One region of the Rossellomorea sp. LjRoot5 genome, then DNA from elsewhere that is predicted to be linked to it. Evidence: riboswitches for the same ligand, from Rfam matches in the RefSeq annotation. Region 1 holds a riboswitch; the other holds the start of a gene.
The links. Region 1 has a riboswitch for S-adenosylmethionine ahead of ACSQ2E_RS03555 (methionine ABC transporter ATP-binding protein). Riboswitches for the same ligand answer to the same signal wherever they lie in the genome.
Positions count from the first base shown of each region.

Region 1 (8,125 bases):
CGGAAGGAGGGCCGCTTCGTACTCATAATCGAATTTCAGTTTTTTTGGATTTTCTTTGATATCTTCCAGCTGAGCCTGTGTATTTTCAACGCCGTCCTTTAACGTAATCAGACCCTTTTTCTCTAATAATGTAAGGATGCGGCCATGATCGGATACGGAATTACTCATCAAGATCGTGGCACCTTCAGGAAGGTCCTCAAGAGATTTATACTTTTTGGAATACACGCCGATCGGCTCAATATGAATTCCGCCTGCATTGACGAAATCATATTCATTCTCTTTCATCTGCAAGTCCATGTAAGGGACGGTTTGGAAATAGTTCGCATCCAAATCACCATTATCCAAGTCTTTATTCGGAAGGATATAGTCTTGATACGTTTCAATTTGCAAGTCGATTCCCTTATCTTCCAGAATCGGTTTCACTTTTTCTAGGATTTCTGCATGGGGAACATTTGAAGCTCCTACCACTAACTCCTTCTCGTCTCCGCTTCCGGATCCGGAATCACTCCCGCATGCTGCCAATCCAAAGATACTTGTTGCTGCTACCATTCCTGCTAACCATTTTTTCATCTTTTTTCTCTCCTCTTATCGTTTGTCTAATTTATTTGTGAAGTAGTCTCCAATGATTTGAATTGCGAATACAACGATTAAAATCATAATTGTCGCGGCAAGGGTTACATCCTCCCTGCTCCGTTGAAAACCATCGAGGTAAGCGAGGTTTCCCAATCCCCCGGCACCGATGACACCTGCCATTGCCGTGTACCCTACCAGGGCGATGGCTGTTACCGTGATACCTGAAACCAAAGCCGGAAGAGATTCGGGAATAAGCACTTTCCATATGATTGTGCTTGTCTTCGCTCCCATCGCTTTCGCCGCTTCGATGACGCCTTTGTTCACTTCTCTTAATGCGATTTCAACCATGCGTGCGTAAAACGGTGCTGCTCCGATGATCAGGGCGGGAAGGGCCGCGTTCGCCCCACGGATGGTATCCAATAAGAATTTTGTAAATGGAATCAGTAATACAATCAGGATAATGAACGGAATCGAACGGAATACATTGACCACTGCACTGGTCACGGTATAAGTAAGCTTGTTTTCCCATAAATTTTCCTTGGATGTAAGAAATAACAGGATTCCAAGAATCAGTCCTACTACGAAGGTAATCAGGACTGACATCCCCGTCATATAAAGGGTTTCAACAGTCGCTTCCCACATCTTCTCCCAGTCCACATTCGGAAATAAATTTTCTATCATCCTCGGATCACCTCCACTTTGACCATCTGTTTCTCAGCGAAGGCAACGGCTGCCTGAATCGTCTCTTCGTTTCCATCAAGGTGGACGAATAGCGTACCATAAGCCCCTTTTTGCGTTTGGGAAATCTGTCCTTGAAGGATATTGACATCCAGGTCGAATCTTCGGATCAAGCTGGTAATGAGCGGTTGCTCAGTCGATTCACCAACGAAGGTGAATTTCAGTACTTTTCCTTTAGGATACTGAGCTAAGAGGTGATCGATCGTTTCCCCTGTTTCTTCCACTTGAGATACTTCTCTCACAAATCGCTTCGTCACCTGCTCTTTGGGATTTCTGAACACCTCAAGAACATCCCCAAGCTCTACCACCTTCCCTTGTTCCATGACCGCCACACGATAACAGATTTTTTTGATCACATGCATTTCATGGGTGATCAGGACGATGGTCAGGCCTAAACGTTTATTAATATCCACCAATAAATCAAGGATGGAATCGGTTGTTTGCGGATCTAAAGCAGAGGTGGCTTCGTCACAAAGCAGGACGTTGGGATTATTTGCAAGGGACCTCGCAATACCGACCCTCTGCTTCTGTCCACCGCTCAACTGGGACGGATATGCGTCCCCTCTTCCATCTAATCCAACCAGTTCCAATAATTCGTTGGCTCTTCTCATTCTCTCTTTCTTGGAAACTCCAGCGATTTCTAAAGGAAACTGGATATTTTCAAGTACCGTGCGTGACCACAGGAGATTGAAATGCTGAAAAATCATCCCTATTGACTGCCTCGCCTGCCGAAGATGTTTTCCTTTCACTTGGGAAACGATCTGCCCATTCACATTCACGGTTCCATTTGTGGGAACTTCAAGTCCATTGAGCATCCGGATCAACGTACTCTTACCTGCCCCACTATAGCCAATCACTCCAAAAATTTCTCCTTGGGCAATGTCGATGTTGACGCCATCAACGGCTGAAATAGGTCCTGATTTTGATTGAAAGATTTTTTTCACATTTGAAATGGTAATCATGCTGTCTCCACCTTCTTTCCGAGTAAAACGACATTTTTAATTAGAATTAAAATTACGCTTGCCATTCACACAGCCTTTACGCAAACAATAAAAAATGCCTTCCTGCGATAAGCAGAAAGGCATAATCATATATAGGACTATCCTTTCTCTCATCTTTCAAAGCAAAAGCTTTGAGTGAATTGGCACCATTTCAATTTTCATTGACGGTTGCCGGGCTTCATAGGGCACGTCCCTCCACCTCTCTAAATAAGAGTAAAGTATCAATTTATTTAATTTTTTGAATTGTTAAAGACTCTGAAAATTTGCTACATGGAAGATTCTATCATCGAAAATAGAAGTGTGTCAATTCTTTTTTCTCTTTTTTTCATACTTGAACCGGTTCCTTGACCCTGGACCTCGTCAGCCACAGGACAGACTCGACAAATAACAGCTGACGGTATCCTCCTCTGACTTTCAGGATGTCGTTTTCGATCAGTTGAGACAATCGTTCTTCTCCTGAAAGTAGGGATAGCATGTCCTTCTCTTTTCCCTCAATGACAAAATGGGATTCCCCACTACCATCAGTCAATACAGCACAACCTCCGCTTGAAATGGATATCCCGTATAGGTCCTTTTCACAATGAAATTGAAGAATAAATGGGCTGTCTGGAAACAAGAGTCTTAAGTGATACCTAGAATGACACTGATCTACTAATTCCTCTAAATATATTCGCATGAATACACCCTCCCAGTGAAACTTCTATATAGTATCAATTCCACTTTTAGGTATTTTTCCCTTTTAGACATTCTCGACATGTTTTGAATGAGTGTATCTTATTTGTCGAACAGTAAGAATTTGGGTGATGACCAGTCAAAAAGTGAGCGGATTCGAAACATTTCCCAAGAAATATGTCCTCGTTTGTAGAAAGAAAATCCACAAAAAATAAAAAGACCTTATCTAAAAAGGTCTCTTATCCCCACTAGCTGTTTTGGATTTTGTTGATGGTTTCGTATAGGAATGGTACGGATTGAAAGGCATAGATTCTCTCCATTTCCTGTCCATCTTTAAATAAGAGAAGGCAGGGGACGCTTTCTATGGATTGTTCTTCGGCGAATTGGGGCAGATAGTTCAGGTTCGCCTTCACAAAATGAAATGACTGGGGGAGTTTCTCGACCACTTCCAACATTTTACCCGCGACCTGACATGTACCACACATCGGTGTATATAGATAAACGGCTACAAACGTATGGTATTCGATCGATTGGTTTAATTCTTCTGTCTGGCTTACCTCCAACAAAACTAAATCATCCTTTTTCCTAGATATTCTTTATGCACATCGATATTCGCACCTATGAGAATGGATGCAAGATGATATTCCGGGGCTGCGGCCACTTCCTTATACATCCGGTCGATATAAAGGTGTCCCGCTTCAGGGAATTCACGCTTAAACTGTTTACGTAATTTTTCCCCCGCATCATCCGCATCGACGAGGATGTACACATCCCTTTCAAACAGCTCATCGATGAGTTCGTCCATTTTTGTAATACTGATCGTTCCATTCGTGCAAATAATTTGAATCGGTTCTTTGATTATATCTCTTACTTTCCGCTTGTCGGTAGTACCTTCGACAATGATTACTTTTTCGTCAAGTTCCATCATGATCATCACCTTATCTTTCAGAAATAAGATTAGGATAGTATATTCAGATAACAAGAGATGATGTCCACTTTCTACTTATATTTTCTCATGTTTACAAAAAATAGTGCAAGTGGTTTGTTTCATTGCTTATAGAAATGGTGCCAGATCCATACACGAATCCGGCACCGCGGTCATCCTTAACACCATCCACCTTCGTCACAATCCGTGTACCTTGCATCATGGCCTTCGGTGGAAGTATAGTTCTGATAAATTTTATTTTCTTTTGCTTCGAAGTTCGGTTCCATTGTCAGTCCATCAAGGGGCAGGGACATTTTGCCGATTGACTGATCATCGAGAAATAATTCGACTTCACCATTTTTAATTCTGCCTGTCACCCTGCTTGTGACATCTAATTTCTTTGGTTCAAGTACCATACGTATTCATCCTTTCTTTTTACGCATACACATATAATGCCCAAAAAGAAAAACAAAACACCTTGAGAAATCCTCAAGGTGTCCGGGTGGAAATTATCCTTCATTAATCATTTTATCATACTCTTCAGCTGTCATCAGCTTGTCTACTTCTCCAGCATCTGTTGGTTCCACAACGACCATCCATGCTTTTTCATAAGGTGATTCGTTCACGAATTCAGGGCTGTCGGACAGCTCTTCATTCACTTCGACAACCTTACCGGAAACAGGTGCGTATAGCTCAGAAACGGTCTTTACCGATTCAACACTGCCGAAAGGCTCGTCCGCTTTGATTTCATCTCCAACTTCAGGTAACTCGACGAATACGATATCGCCCAGCTCAGATTGTGCAAATGATGTGATTCCTACGCGTACATTTTCCCCTTCAACTTTGACCCACTCGTGTTCTTCTGAATAACGAAGTTCTTTCGGTGTACTCATTCTCTATCCCTCCAAATGCTAGTTATACAACCTAATATTGACACACTTTTCATCGAAAAAGCAAGAAAACTCAGTGTGAATGATGAAACTTTTTCATCGGAAATCACTTACCCATTTTTACTTCCAGGTTTCCTCGAACGTTTCTTCTTTAAAACCTACGGTCACCTTGCTTCCATCCGTTGTGATCGGACGTTTGATCAGCATCCCGTCTGAGGAAAGGATTTCTAATAATTCATCATCAGAAGCTGAATTCACTTTATTTTTCAAGCCAAGTTCGCGATACTTTTTGCCACTTGTATTGAAAAACTTCTTTAGAGGGTATCCGCTCTTTTCATACAGATTTTCAAGCTCCATTTTTGACGGGGGATTTTCTACAATATGTATTTCATCTATGGAAAGACCATGGTCCTCCAGCCACTTTTTTGCTTTCTTGCATGTACCGCAATTTGGATAAGAATAAAAAGTCAATGACATCATTGCACCACCTTTCCTGGTAGGTACCGGATAGGGTATGTTTCCCATCCGGTCACCGTGAATCTATTTCTTACATTCGACAATATCCGTTAGTATCCTTCTTTTCCGGAACATTACTCACATTGTTTTTCAACGGTTTTAACCAATTCTTTGAGGAGGACGGTTGCGTTGTCCAGCTCAAGAGAATAGAAACGCTGTGTTCCTTTTTGCTCCAGTGATACTAGCTGCTGATCTCTCAGGATCTTTAGGTGATGGGAAACAGCAGGTCTGGATAATGTCAGATTTTCAGTTATCTGATTGACCGTAAGAGGTTCTTGTTCGGCAAGAAGTAAAATTATGTCCTGACGATAAGGATCACTCAGCGCTTGAAATAATGGAATACAAGCACGGAATGTATCGATTGCTTTTTGACCCATAGCCTTCTCCCTTCCACTCATTCACATTCAATTATACCCGTTCCTGTACCTTCCGAACAATATTCGTGACCATTTTACGCGGCATGAATCGAATCGCCTGAGTCAGTATCCGGTTTTTCATACCTGGGACGATCACTACTTTGTCCTTTGTCATCATTTGTTTATATCCTTCTTCCACGACATCTTCCACACTCATCACACCCGACTGGAAGAGCTTAGAGGACTGAAGTTCAGCCGCATCACTGAATCCTGTTTTGGTGGCACCGGGGCAAAGAGCCGTCACTTTGACCCCATGTTTGGCCCACTCATTGGCCAAAGCTTCCGAGAAAGACAGGACATACGCTTTTGTTGCATAGTAAACGGCCATCAATGGTCCGGGTTGAAATGCTGCTGTTGAGGCAACATTTAATATACGGCCATTCTTCCTGCTCACCATTTCCTTCCCAATATACTTGCTCAGCTCTGTCAGGGCCGTGATATTCACTTGGATCATATCCAGCTCTTTGGAAAGTTCCGTTTCCTCAAACTCCCCGAATAAACCGAACCCGGCATTATTGATGAGAATATCGACTCTGATTCCTTGTGCTTTGATTTCACCGTAAAGCTTCTTTGAGGCTTGTGGTTTCGAAAGATCAGAAATAAACACGTGCGCTTCCACCCCGTATTTATTCATGATTTCTTGTGATAAAGCCAGCAGCTTTTCCTCACTTCTGGCTACTAAAATCACATCATGTCCAGAGCCAGCAAACTTATGGCAGAAATTCAGGCCGATACCACTTGAAGCACCAGTTATTAAAACAGTCTTATTCATCTATCCTTACCACCTTTCCTTATATGTTTAAACGATTAAACATTTAAACATATAATAATCCACAGTACGATTGATGTCAAGTTGCAAATCGAAATAAAGGGACGGACCTCCGAATCGGAGGTCCGTCCCTGCTTTACTTACAGTGCATATTTTTCTACATCGATCAGCTTTTCTGATGCTTCACGCTTCACTGCGATCACGTTGATCGGTGTGTGGCGTGTGAACTTACGAAGAGCTGACAGCATCATGCGCAGTGTGTCACCAGTTTCGGTTGCCACAAGCGTTTCTTTTGCATGCTGTTCAATTTCGTTGAAAGCTTCTTGACAGAAGATTTGTGTGTAAAGAAGTTTTTGTTTCGCTTTCTCCACTCCACCTTTTTCAATCGCTTTTTCCGTTCTAAGGACAACGGATTCCATTGCGTAAGCTTGAGAAACGATATCCGCAATGTTAACAAGGATTTCCTGTTCTTTTTCAAGGGCTTTACCATATTTCTGTGCAGCCAATCCTGCCAGCATTAAGCCGATTTTCTTTGCATTTTTCACAAGGTACTTCTCTTGTGCCAATGGCTCATCGCCCACTTCTTCAGGCATAAGCATCATCAATTCTTCTTGAAGAGCCTGCGCTTTTTGAAGTAATGGCAGTTCACCCTTCATGGCTTTACGAAGGTATGTGCCTGGAACAAGAAGTCGGTTGATTTCATTCGTTCCTTCGAAGATACGGTTGATACGGGAATCACGGTACATTCTTTCAATTTCATATTCCTGCATGAAGCCGTATCCACCATGAAGCTGAACACCTTCATCTACAATATAATCAAGCACTTCTGTTGCGAAGAATTTGTTTAAGGAACACTCGATTGCATATTCAGCAATGGATTTTGCAACCTCTGTCCCATTCTTTACTTCTTCATCCGTCAGTTTGCTCATGCGATCCTCGAATAATCCTACTGTACGGTAAACGGAAGATTCCGCTGCGTACAATTTAGACGCCATGGTCGCAAGCTTTTCTTTCGTTAAGTTGAAGCTTGAGATCGGTGTTTTGAATTGCTGACGCTGATTGGTGTATTGAACCGTTACTTCAAGCGCCCGCTTACTGGCTCCGACTGCACCTACTCCTAACTTGTAACGACCGATGTTCAAGATATTGAAGGCGATGATATGGCCTTTACCTGCATCCCCAAGAAGATTTTCAACCGGGATTTCAGCATCTTCAAGAATCAACGTACGAGTGGAAGAGCTCTTGATCCCCATTTTCTTTTCTTCAGGACCTGTTGAAACGCCAGGGAATTCTTTTTCTACGATGAATGCTGAGAAATGCTCCCCATCAATTTTTGCATAAACAACGAACACATCAGCAAATGCAGAGTTGGTGATCCATTGTTTTTCCCCGTTTAAAATGTAATGAGTACCTTCTGCGTTCAATTTAGCTGTCGTTTTCGCACCAAGTGCATCAGATCCGGAACCTGGCTCAGTCAAAGCGTAAGCCGCTAACTTTTCACCCGTAGAAAGTGCAGGAAGATACTGTTGCTTCTGATCTTCGTTACCAAATAGTACGATCGGAAGGGATCCGATACCGACATGTGCTCCGTGAGAGATGGAGAATCCGCCGGCACGGGACATCTT
Region 1 is NZ_CAXUQN020000001.1:717,364-725,488, reverse strand. Features, by position in the region: gene ACSQ2E_RS03565 (MetQ/NlpA family ABC transporter substrate-binding protein) at 1-570, opposite strand, end outside; gene ACSQ2E_RS03560 (methionine ABC transporter permease) at 586-1,254, opposite strand; gene ACSQ2E_RS03555 (methionine ABC transporter ATP-binding protein) at 1,251-2,273, opposite strand; SAM riboswitch class I at 2,420-2,526, opposite strand; gene ACSQ2E_RS03550 (SCP2 sterol-binding domain-containing protein) at 2,638-2,988, opposite strand; gene ACSQ2E_RS03545 (thioredoxin family protein) at 3,233-3,547, opposite strand; gene ACSQ2E_RS03540 (toprim domain-containing protein) at 3,553-3,912, opposite strand; gene ACSQ2E_RS03535 (YusG family protein) at 4,089-4,325, opposite strand; gene gcvH (glycine cleavage system protein GcvH) at 4,419-4,802, opposite strand; gene ACSQ2E_RS03525 (arsenate reductase family protein) at 4,920-5,276, opposite strand; gene ACSQ2E_RS03520 (ArsR/SmtB family transcription factor) at 5,390-5,692, opposite strand; gene ACSQ2E_RS03515 (SDR family NAD(P)-dependent oxidoreductase) at 5,724-6,503, opposite strand; gene ACSQ2E_RS03510 (acyl-CoA dehydrogenase family protein) at 6,641-8,125, opposite strand, start outside.

Region 2 (8,125 bases), 470 kb from region 1:
GCAGCTTCTCACTGTCGAGCATTTCGGCCGCCTGATCTTCCATTTCCTTCGAATCCTGCTGGTCGCTCATTTCTGCCGTATCGCTTGAGGTATTCTCTTCCGGCTCGGCCTCTTCTGAACCACATGCTCCCAGGATCAAGAGTGCGAAAAATAGGTTTCCTGCAATCAGTAGTTTTTTCATGTCGTTCTCCTTTCTTTGGTTTCTACGATACTTTCTCTCATTTATTCATTATCCTCTTAGGGTTTTTGTTAAACATTGGAACATTCTCCATTAATACAAAAAAGACAACCGTGATTTGGCTGTCTCTTCGTCTTTATTTTCCTGAACCGAACTCTTTCCATATTTCTTCTAAAAGCCCCATATCTGTCAGCAGTTCATACCCCGTCAAGGCAAGTGCCTTTGCCCCGATCACAAGGGCACGGTCACCCTCGGTGGATTTCGCCGCTTCCCTGAATTCGTTCGTATGGACGACGAGGGATTCGGGCCCGATTTTGATATAGGGGTGGATGGTCGGGACCACCCGGCTGACGTTTCCGGCGTCGGATGAGCCGAGTCCCTTTCGTTCCGTATCGTCGAAGGATTCGCCCAGTGACTCAATGGAGCGCTGGAATACTTGATCGAAACGGCGGTTGAGCTGAAAGTGATCGACTTCATTTTGGATTTTGATGATATTTAGTTTCGTCCCGGTGGCAAGGGCCGATCCCTCAGCGATCGCTTTTACTTTCTTCGTGACTTCATTGCATGATTCCCTGGTTGCAGCGCGTATATAGAAACGGGCTTTTGCATAGTCAGGGACGATGTTGGGGGCGTCTCCGCCGTGGGTGATGATGCCGTGGATCCGTACATCATCGGTCACATGCTGGCGAAGGGCGTTAATCCCGTTGAACAGCTGGATCACACCATCGAGGGCATTGATGCCGTCTTCAGAGGAAGCTGCCGCATGGGCAGACCTTCCTTTAAATTCGAAATCAAGCGGGTCCACCGCTAGGGTTTTTCCTGTCTGCGTTGTTCGGTTGAACGGATGAACCATCATGCAGGCATCTACTCCTGCGAACAAGCCTGCTTTTACAAAACTGCCCTTCGCACTTCCGTTCGGGCCGCCTTCCTCGGCAGGAGTCCCGAACACCACCACTTCCCCTCCTGTTTCCTCGAGTACGGACGACAGGGCGATGGCCGCCCCGCAGCTTGCCGTCCCGATGATATTGTGACCGCAGGCGTGACCGAGTCCAGGCAGGGCGTCATATTCAGCCAGGTAGCCGATGACCGGCCCTTCTTTCCCTGAATGTTTGCGTGCCACAAAGGAAGTCTCATGACCCGCCACTCCCCGTTCAATGGAGAACCCGTTGGCTTCAAGGAGGGTGGTCAAGGTCTCTGAAGCAAAAAACTCTTCGTTTCCGATTTCAGGTTTGTCGTGGATCTGATGGCTGGTCGACACGAGTTTCACCGCCAATTGATCGACTGCTGAGACGATATTGTTTTTACGATCTGCAATCACTGCTGGTTGACTCATCTCTTTTCCCTCCTAATGCAATTCACTGACCGGCACGAATGTCGGGATCAGGGAATCTTTGTATGATTTCTTGATATGTTCCGCTACGTCATCTTGCTGATAGAGCTCAACGATTTTTTTATAAGTCTTATTGTCTTTATCTTTTTCCTGGGCCGCAATGATATTGATGAACGGCTTGGATTCCGCTCCTTCGATATAGATGCTGTCATCGACCGGGACGAGTCCTGCTTCCACCGCCACACCATTATTGATGATCGATGCCGCAACATCCGGCAGTACCCTCGGTGTCTGGGCAGCAACGACCGGTGTGAATTCAAGGTTTTTCGGGTTTTCTTTGATGGCTTCGAGACCCTGTGACTGATCAAATCCTTCTTTCAGTTGTATCAAACCTGCTTCTTCCAGTAAGAGAAGGGCACGGCCGAGGTTCGTCGCCTCTTGAGGGACGGCTACCTTGCTTCCTTTCGGTAAGTCTTCTACCGATTTATATTTTTCCGAATAGATGCCCATCGGCGCGATGATCGTCGAGCCGATTGGTACAAGGTCCAGATTATGTTCTTCAACGAAAGAGTCAAAATACGAAATCGTCTGGAAGGCGTTCAGGTCGATATCCCCATCGGCCAGCGCCTGGTTCGGTCTCACGTAATCGGCAAACTCCACAATCTCGATGTCAATCCCTTCCTTCGCTGCTTTCTCTTTCATATACTCCCAAATCGGCACCCCGGATCCATTCACTCCGACTTTCACGACTTCTTTTTCTCCAGAGCCGGATGCACTGTTTCCCGAGCATCCGCTCAATAGTAGGGTAAATAATAGAATCGCGATACTTGCCAGGCTGATTGATTTTTTCATATTCCTCTCTCCTATCGTCTCCTGATGATTTTTGATAATGTATTTCCTGCTGTCTGAAGTCCCTGCACCATCACGACTAAAATGATGACAGTCACAATCATGACGGATGTTTCAAATCGCTGATATCCGTAAGCAATGGCGAGATCCCCGAGGCCACCGCCTCCGACTGCCCCGGCCATGGCCGATGCCCCGACAAGTCCGATGGTCGCGATTGTGATATTCAGGACCAGTGTGCTCAATGCTTCAGGAATGAGGATCCCGAAGATGATCTGCCACGGCCCTGCCCCCATGGACTCCGCCGCTTCAATGACACCCGGTTCCACTTCAAGGAGCGAGCTCTCTACCAGTCTTGCAATATACGGTGCCGCAAATACGACAAGCGGTACGACGGCTGCCGCCGTTCCGATCGAAGTGCCCACTACCAATCTTGTAAAAGGGATGATCGCCACCATCAAGATGATGAATGGGATCGAACGAAACACGTTGATGATGCTGCTGAGTACTGAAAAGACGGCTTTATGTTCGAGTAAGTGCCCCTTCCTCGTCACCACGACGATGATGCCGAGGGGAAGTCCGATCAACGTTGCAAACAGGAGGGAGAATGACACCATCGCCAATGTATCCCATGTCGCTTCTATAATTCGTGGCCAGAATAATTCCCAGTTAACTTGCACGCTTCTCCACCTCGCTTACGAATAATCTGTTCTTCCAATATTCCAGGATTTCTTCCGTTTCGTTCTTGCTGCCGATGATCTGTACGATGAGATTACCGAACGGCTTGCCCTGAAGTTCCGTGATCTGTCCGAACAATACATTGATATGGGCATTGAATTTCTTTGCCGTTTCGGAAAGGATCGGCGTGCCCGTTGAATCCCCTTTGAAAATGAGACGGCAGATGCGTCCTTCTTTGCTGTCATTCAATTTATCAAGAACCGATGCCGGCAGCTGATCATTCATGACACTCTTCACAAAGTTTCTCGTCGTCCGGGTCTGCGGGTTGGAGAAGATATCGAAGACGCTTCCCTCTTCCACGATTTCTCCATTTTCCATGACCGCGACCTTATCACAGATTTCCCGGATGACCCCCATTTCGTGGGTGATCATCACAATCGTAATGCCATACTCCGCATTGATTCTCTTTAATAAATTCAGAATCGATTCCGTCGTCTGAGGATCCAGTGCTGATGTGGCTTCATCACAGAGCAGAATCGAAGGCGACGTCGCCAGGGCCCTTGCTATCCCCACCCTTTGCTTCTGCCCTCCTGATAGTTCATCGGGATAATGTTTCGCTTTGTCTTCAAGCCCGACAAATGCAAGCAACTCCTTTACTCTTTTGTTGATTTTATCTTTCGGCCATTTTGCCAGTTTCAGAGGATAGGCGATATTCCCCGCCACCGTCCGGGATTGAAACAGATTGAAGTGCTGAAAAATCATCCCGATGCGGTGCCGCTCTTTCCTCAGATCGATGGCCGATTGGTCCTTCAGGCTGCGCCCCTCTATGAAAATATCACCCGAAGATGGTTTTTCTAAAAAATTGAGACAGCGGACAAGCGTGCTTTTTCCTGCCCCACTGAATCCGATCACACCATAAATCTCTCCCTTCTTCACTTCAAAGGAAACATCCCTCAAAGCGGTGAAGGGGCCATCCTTCGTCTCAAAAACTTTCGTAACATTCTGAACTCTGATCATATAGGACTTGCTCCTTTCCCTATGTATTCTTCCTGATGCCTGGATTTAAGGACATGCCTGAAAATAAAAAGTGCCCCCCTTCATAAGAAGAGAGGCACAAAAATATGTATATGTCCCGCTCTTCTCATCTTTCAAGTCATATGACTTGATGGAATTGGCACGGTATTCATAAGAACCCGTTGCCGAGGTATCGCAGGGCCAGTCCCTCCACCTCTCTTGATAAGAAGATATCGCTTTATTAAGTTAAAGTTATGATGCGTTTATGCATTAGGGTAATGGTAAAGGATTTCAGTTGGGTTGTCAATCCTGTTTTTGAAAAAATTTCATTAAGGAGGACATCATCAAATTGGTTACTTTAGCCTGTCTTTAACTAGTTGTAGCGCTATTTTACGCTTTTCAAAGAGAAGCAAATTGAAGATCGACAAAAAAGTTCAGACGATAAAATTTTGCTGCAAAAAGCACAGATTTTCCTCGGCAGATACTTTTGTGGTGACACAAAATCCGATACGTTCTCACGAAAAAAATCCATTCCTACACAAATCTTTTCAAACGGTTCATCTGGAATAAGACAACGTTACAACACGTATATTGAAAGGAATATTCAAATAAGAGGAGGATTTCATGACAAATCCATTCGTTGCAAGATCGTTGGATGAAATTAGATTCTGGTCCAGGATAATGAAAGAACATGCCTTATTTTTAAGTTTGGGTTTCACCTATGAGCAATCACAACTAATTGAAGAAGCTAAACAGTTCATCACTTTATTTAAAAAGATAGAAGAAAAATTATCTAGATTCACGTTAAATTCTGAATTACGTCAGGTTCAAGCATTCAATAGCGAGGTTTACCAAGCAGCTGCTGCTATATGGGGTTATAAACGAAAGATATTAGGGTTAACCCTTAGATGTGAAATCAGGCATAATAATTTCCCCCTGTTAATTGATCATACAAGTAGGGAGGCTGCCTACTTTGCTAATCGATTAAAGGAACTAAATGAAGGCAGGCTCGCACCTACACCGGATGATGTAATCCAGGAAAATGTATTCTTTTTAAAAATTATGGCTGACCACGCCAAGTTCATCGGGCATCTTTTAGATCCTTCAGAAAGGCAGTTGGTTGAACAGGCCAGAGAATTCAGCCATGATTTTGATCAGCTAATGTTTCAGGCAGTTGATTTAGATTCTATGCGTCATCAATCAGAGACTGAACCATTACTGGATCAGTTCTTGGATCAAAACAGAGTCTCAGTGGTTTCGTTAAGAGATTTTAAGAAAACAGCAAGAGAATTAATTGAGGCATGTCGTATTAAAAGCAATATTCACCCCCTTTTAGCTGATCATACATTTAGAGAGGCTGAGAGATTCTTGGAAATCATTGATTTATTTGAAGCAAATATTAACGGGAATCAAAAATAAGATCATATAATAATTTCAACTTTCAACACTAATTTAAGGAATTGAAAATATGACTTTTGGTTAGAGGAATGCATTGCTTGATAGTAAAAAAACCACACATATGAGACATATCCAAAATGTGTGGTCTTATTTTAATTTGATCTTCAACTATTTATACCAATGGATGTGGTACATAAAGTTCTTCTAAACTCTTAATCTCTTCAGATGTCAATCTGACTGATAAGGAGGACACTGCATCTTCGAGATGGCTTATCTTGGTCGCCCCAATGATTGGTGCTGTGACTTCTTCCTTTTGTAACAACCATGCAAGTGCGACCTGTGCGCGTGGAATGCCTCGATTCGCAGCAACCTCTGCGACTCTTTCCGCCAATTTGCGATCGGCTTCTTCTGTCTTTATAAACAGGGCCTTAGCTACTTGGTCATTCTCTGATCGAAAGGTCTGCTCATTCCACTCTCGGGTTAAGCGACCTGCAGCAAAAGGTAGATATGGTGTCACGCCAACTCCATCATCTTTACAAAAAGGCAACATTTCTCTTTCTTCCTCTCGATAAAGCAAGTTAAGTCTATTTTCCATAGAAATGAACCGAGTCCAACCGTTGCGTTCTGCTACATGTTGAGCTTTTGCGAACTGCCAAGCTGACATGGAGGATGCTCCGATATACCTTACCTTGCCTTTCTTAACTAGATCATGTAGAGTCTCCATTGTCTCTTCAATCGGTATGTTAGGATCCCATCGATGGATTTGATACAAATCGACGTAGTCCGTACCCAAGCGTTTTAGACTATTATCAACTTCCGTCATAATCGATTTGCGGGAAAGCCCCATTGCATTTGGACCTTTACGCATCGGAACGAATACTTTTGTAGCAATGACTACTTCGTCACGGCGAGAGAAATCCTTTAATGCTCTTCCTAGAATTTCTTCACTTGTGCCGTCAGAGTACATATTAGCGGTACTGAAAAAATTTATGCCTAATTCAAGGGCTTTTTTTATGATTGGTTTGCTCTTTTCTTCATTTAGTGACCATGGCGCATTTCCTCGTTCAGGTATTCCGAAGCTCATACTTCCAAGACATAGTTCTGAAACATCCAATCCAGACTTTCCAAGTTTTTTATACTCCATTTGTATAACTCACTCCTTCTGCAATTTATAAAAAAAAATGATTAACTTTTTAAAATTAGCGAGAGACTCCCATTATCACCACGGAAGTTGACGTCTCTCATTCGAAAACGTGCCTGTAGGACCGCCCTCATCAAGAAGAGCAAGGCTTACCGGATGGCGAGCTGCCTGTTGAACGGTTCCTGTCCCTTCAAAATTGTTAAGTTCCGTTGCAGTAAAACCTGGGCATGCAGCATTGACCTTAATACCTGTTGATTCAAGTTCAATAGCAAAAGCAAGCGTGATGGCATTAAGTGCAGTCTTTGAAGGGCTATAAACTGCACCGAACATTTCACGATGCGAATTGTTCGGGTCAGCGTTAAGTGTCAGCGATCCTGAACCACTAGATACATTGACTATGCGTGCGGCAGGTGCTTTACGAAGAAGCGGTAGCATCGCTTGTGTGACAGCAATCACACCAAATACGTTTGTCTCAAACACCATGCGTACTTCTTCGATAGATGCAACACTTGGTTTGCCTGACTTACCTACCTCTTCAAGCTTCCTTCCAGGTTCACCCGCATGCGATATACCCGCATTGTTGATAAGGACGTCGAGACGACCTAACTCGCTACGGATACTTTCTACTGCTGCGGTGATAGAATGATGATCGGTAACATCAAGCTGGATGGCCAGTGCATCTGCCCCAACGCTAATTGCTGCTTTTTTTCCTTTTTCTAAATTTCGTGATCCAACAAGGACAGTGAATCCGTGTGCCGCAAGATCCTTTGAGATTTGAAGACCAATCCCTTTATTTGCTCCAGTAACCAGAGCAATTCGTTTATTATGCATTGTAAACTCCTTTCTGCATGCTACTTTTGCCGTTACTGATAAATTCTTCTAACATTTTATCTATATTCCATTTTCAGTTGACACGTCAACCTTAATACACCTTACCATCTTGTGGTTGATACGTCAACAATGTTATACTCCAGTTATGAATAAAAAAATGATAAGTGAAGAAGCAATGCAAATTTGGCATATGTGGAAAAGTTCATATAAAAACATTTTTGGACGCGTAGTAAAAGACATGTTCGAGAAAACTGGGCTATCGGAGGGTGACTTTGGTATATTAGACCGATTGGATCTCCATGGAAAAGGCAGACTACGCCAACAAGAATTAGCAGACTCGCTGGATTGGACAAAGAGTCGGTTATCCCATCATTTAACGCGGATGGAAAAACGTGGACTTGTTTCAAGGGAACCAATAGAGACTGAGCGAGGAGTCCAGGTAATCATTACTTCGGCAGGAAAATCAGCATTGGATGATGCCCGCCCTGTCGTATCCATGGCAATACGCGAGTATTTTTTAGATTTATTAACCGAACAAGATATTGAGTCGATTACTAATCTTGCAGAAAAAAGCAAAGGCTTCAACGGCTTGTAAAACCCCACCCTCTTAATTGTGTTTTTTGATCTTATTCTGACGATAGGTAACAAAAAGCTGATTTTCCTATTTTGGAAGATCAGCTTTTCTACTTTGTGAAGAAATGTACTTAAG
Region 2 is NZ_CAXUQN020000001.1:1,185,672-1,193,796, reverse strand. Features, by position in the region: gene ACSQ2E_RS06030 (hypothetical protein) at 1-181, opposite strand, end outside; gene ACSQ2E_RS06025 (M20 family metallopeptidase) at 315-1,511, opposite strand; gene ACSQ2E_RS06020 (MetQ/NlpA family ABC transporter substrate-binding protein) at 1,524-2,360, opposite strand; gene ACSQ2E_RS06015 (methionine ABC transporter permease) at 2,372-3,034, opposite strand; gene ACSQ2E_RS06010 (methionine ABC transporter ATP-binding protein) at 3,024-4,049, opposite strand; SAM riboswitch class I at 4,171-4,275, opposite strand; gene ACSQ2E_RS06005 (DUF2935 domain-containing protein) at 4,671-5,465, shown strand; gene ACSQ2E_RS06000 (aldo/keto reductase) at 5,617-6,588, opposite strand; gene ACSQ2E_RS05995 (SDR family oxidoreductase) at 6,664-7,416, opposite strand; gene ACSQ2E_RS05990 (MarR family winged helix-turn-helix transcriptional regulator) at 7,562-8,011, shown strand.
Region 2: linked by a shared signal. The riboswitch ahead of ACSQ2E_RS06010 (methionine ABC transporter ATP-binding protein) and the one ahead of ACSQ2E_RS03555 (methionine ABC transporter ATP-binding protein) in region 1 are both predicted to bind S-adenosylmethionine.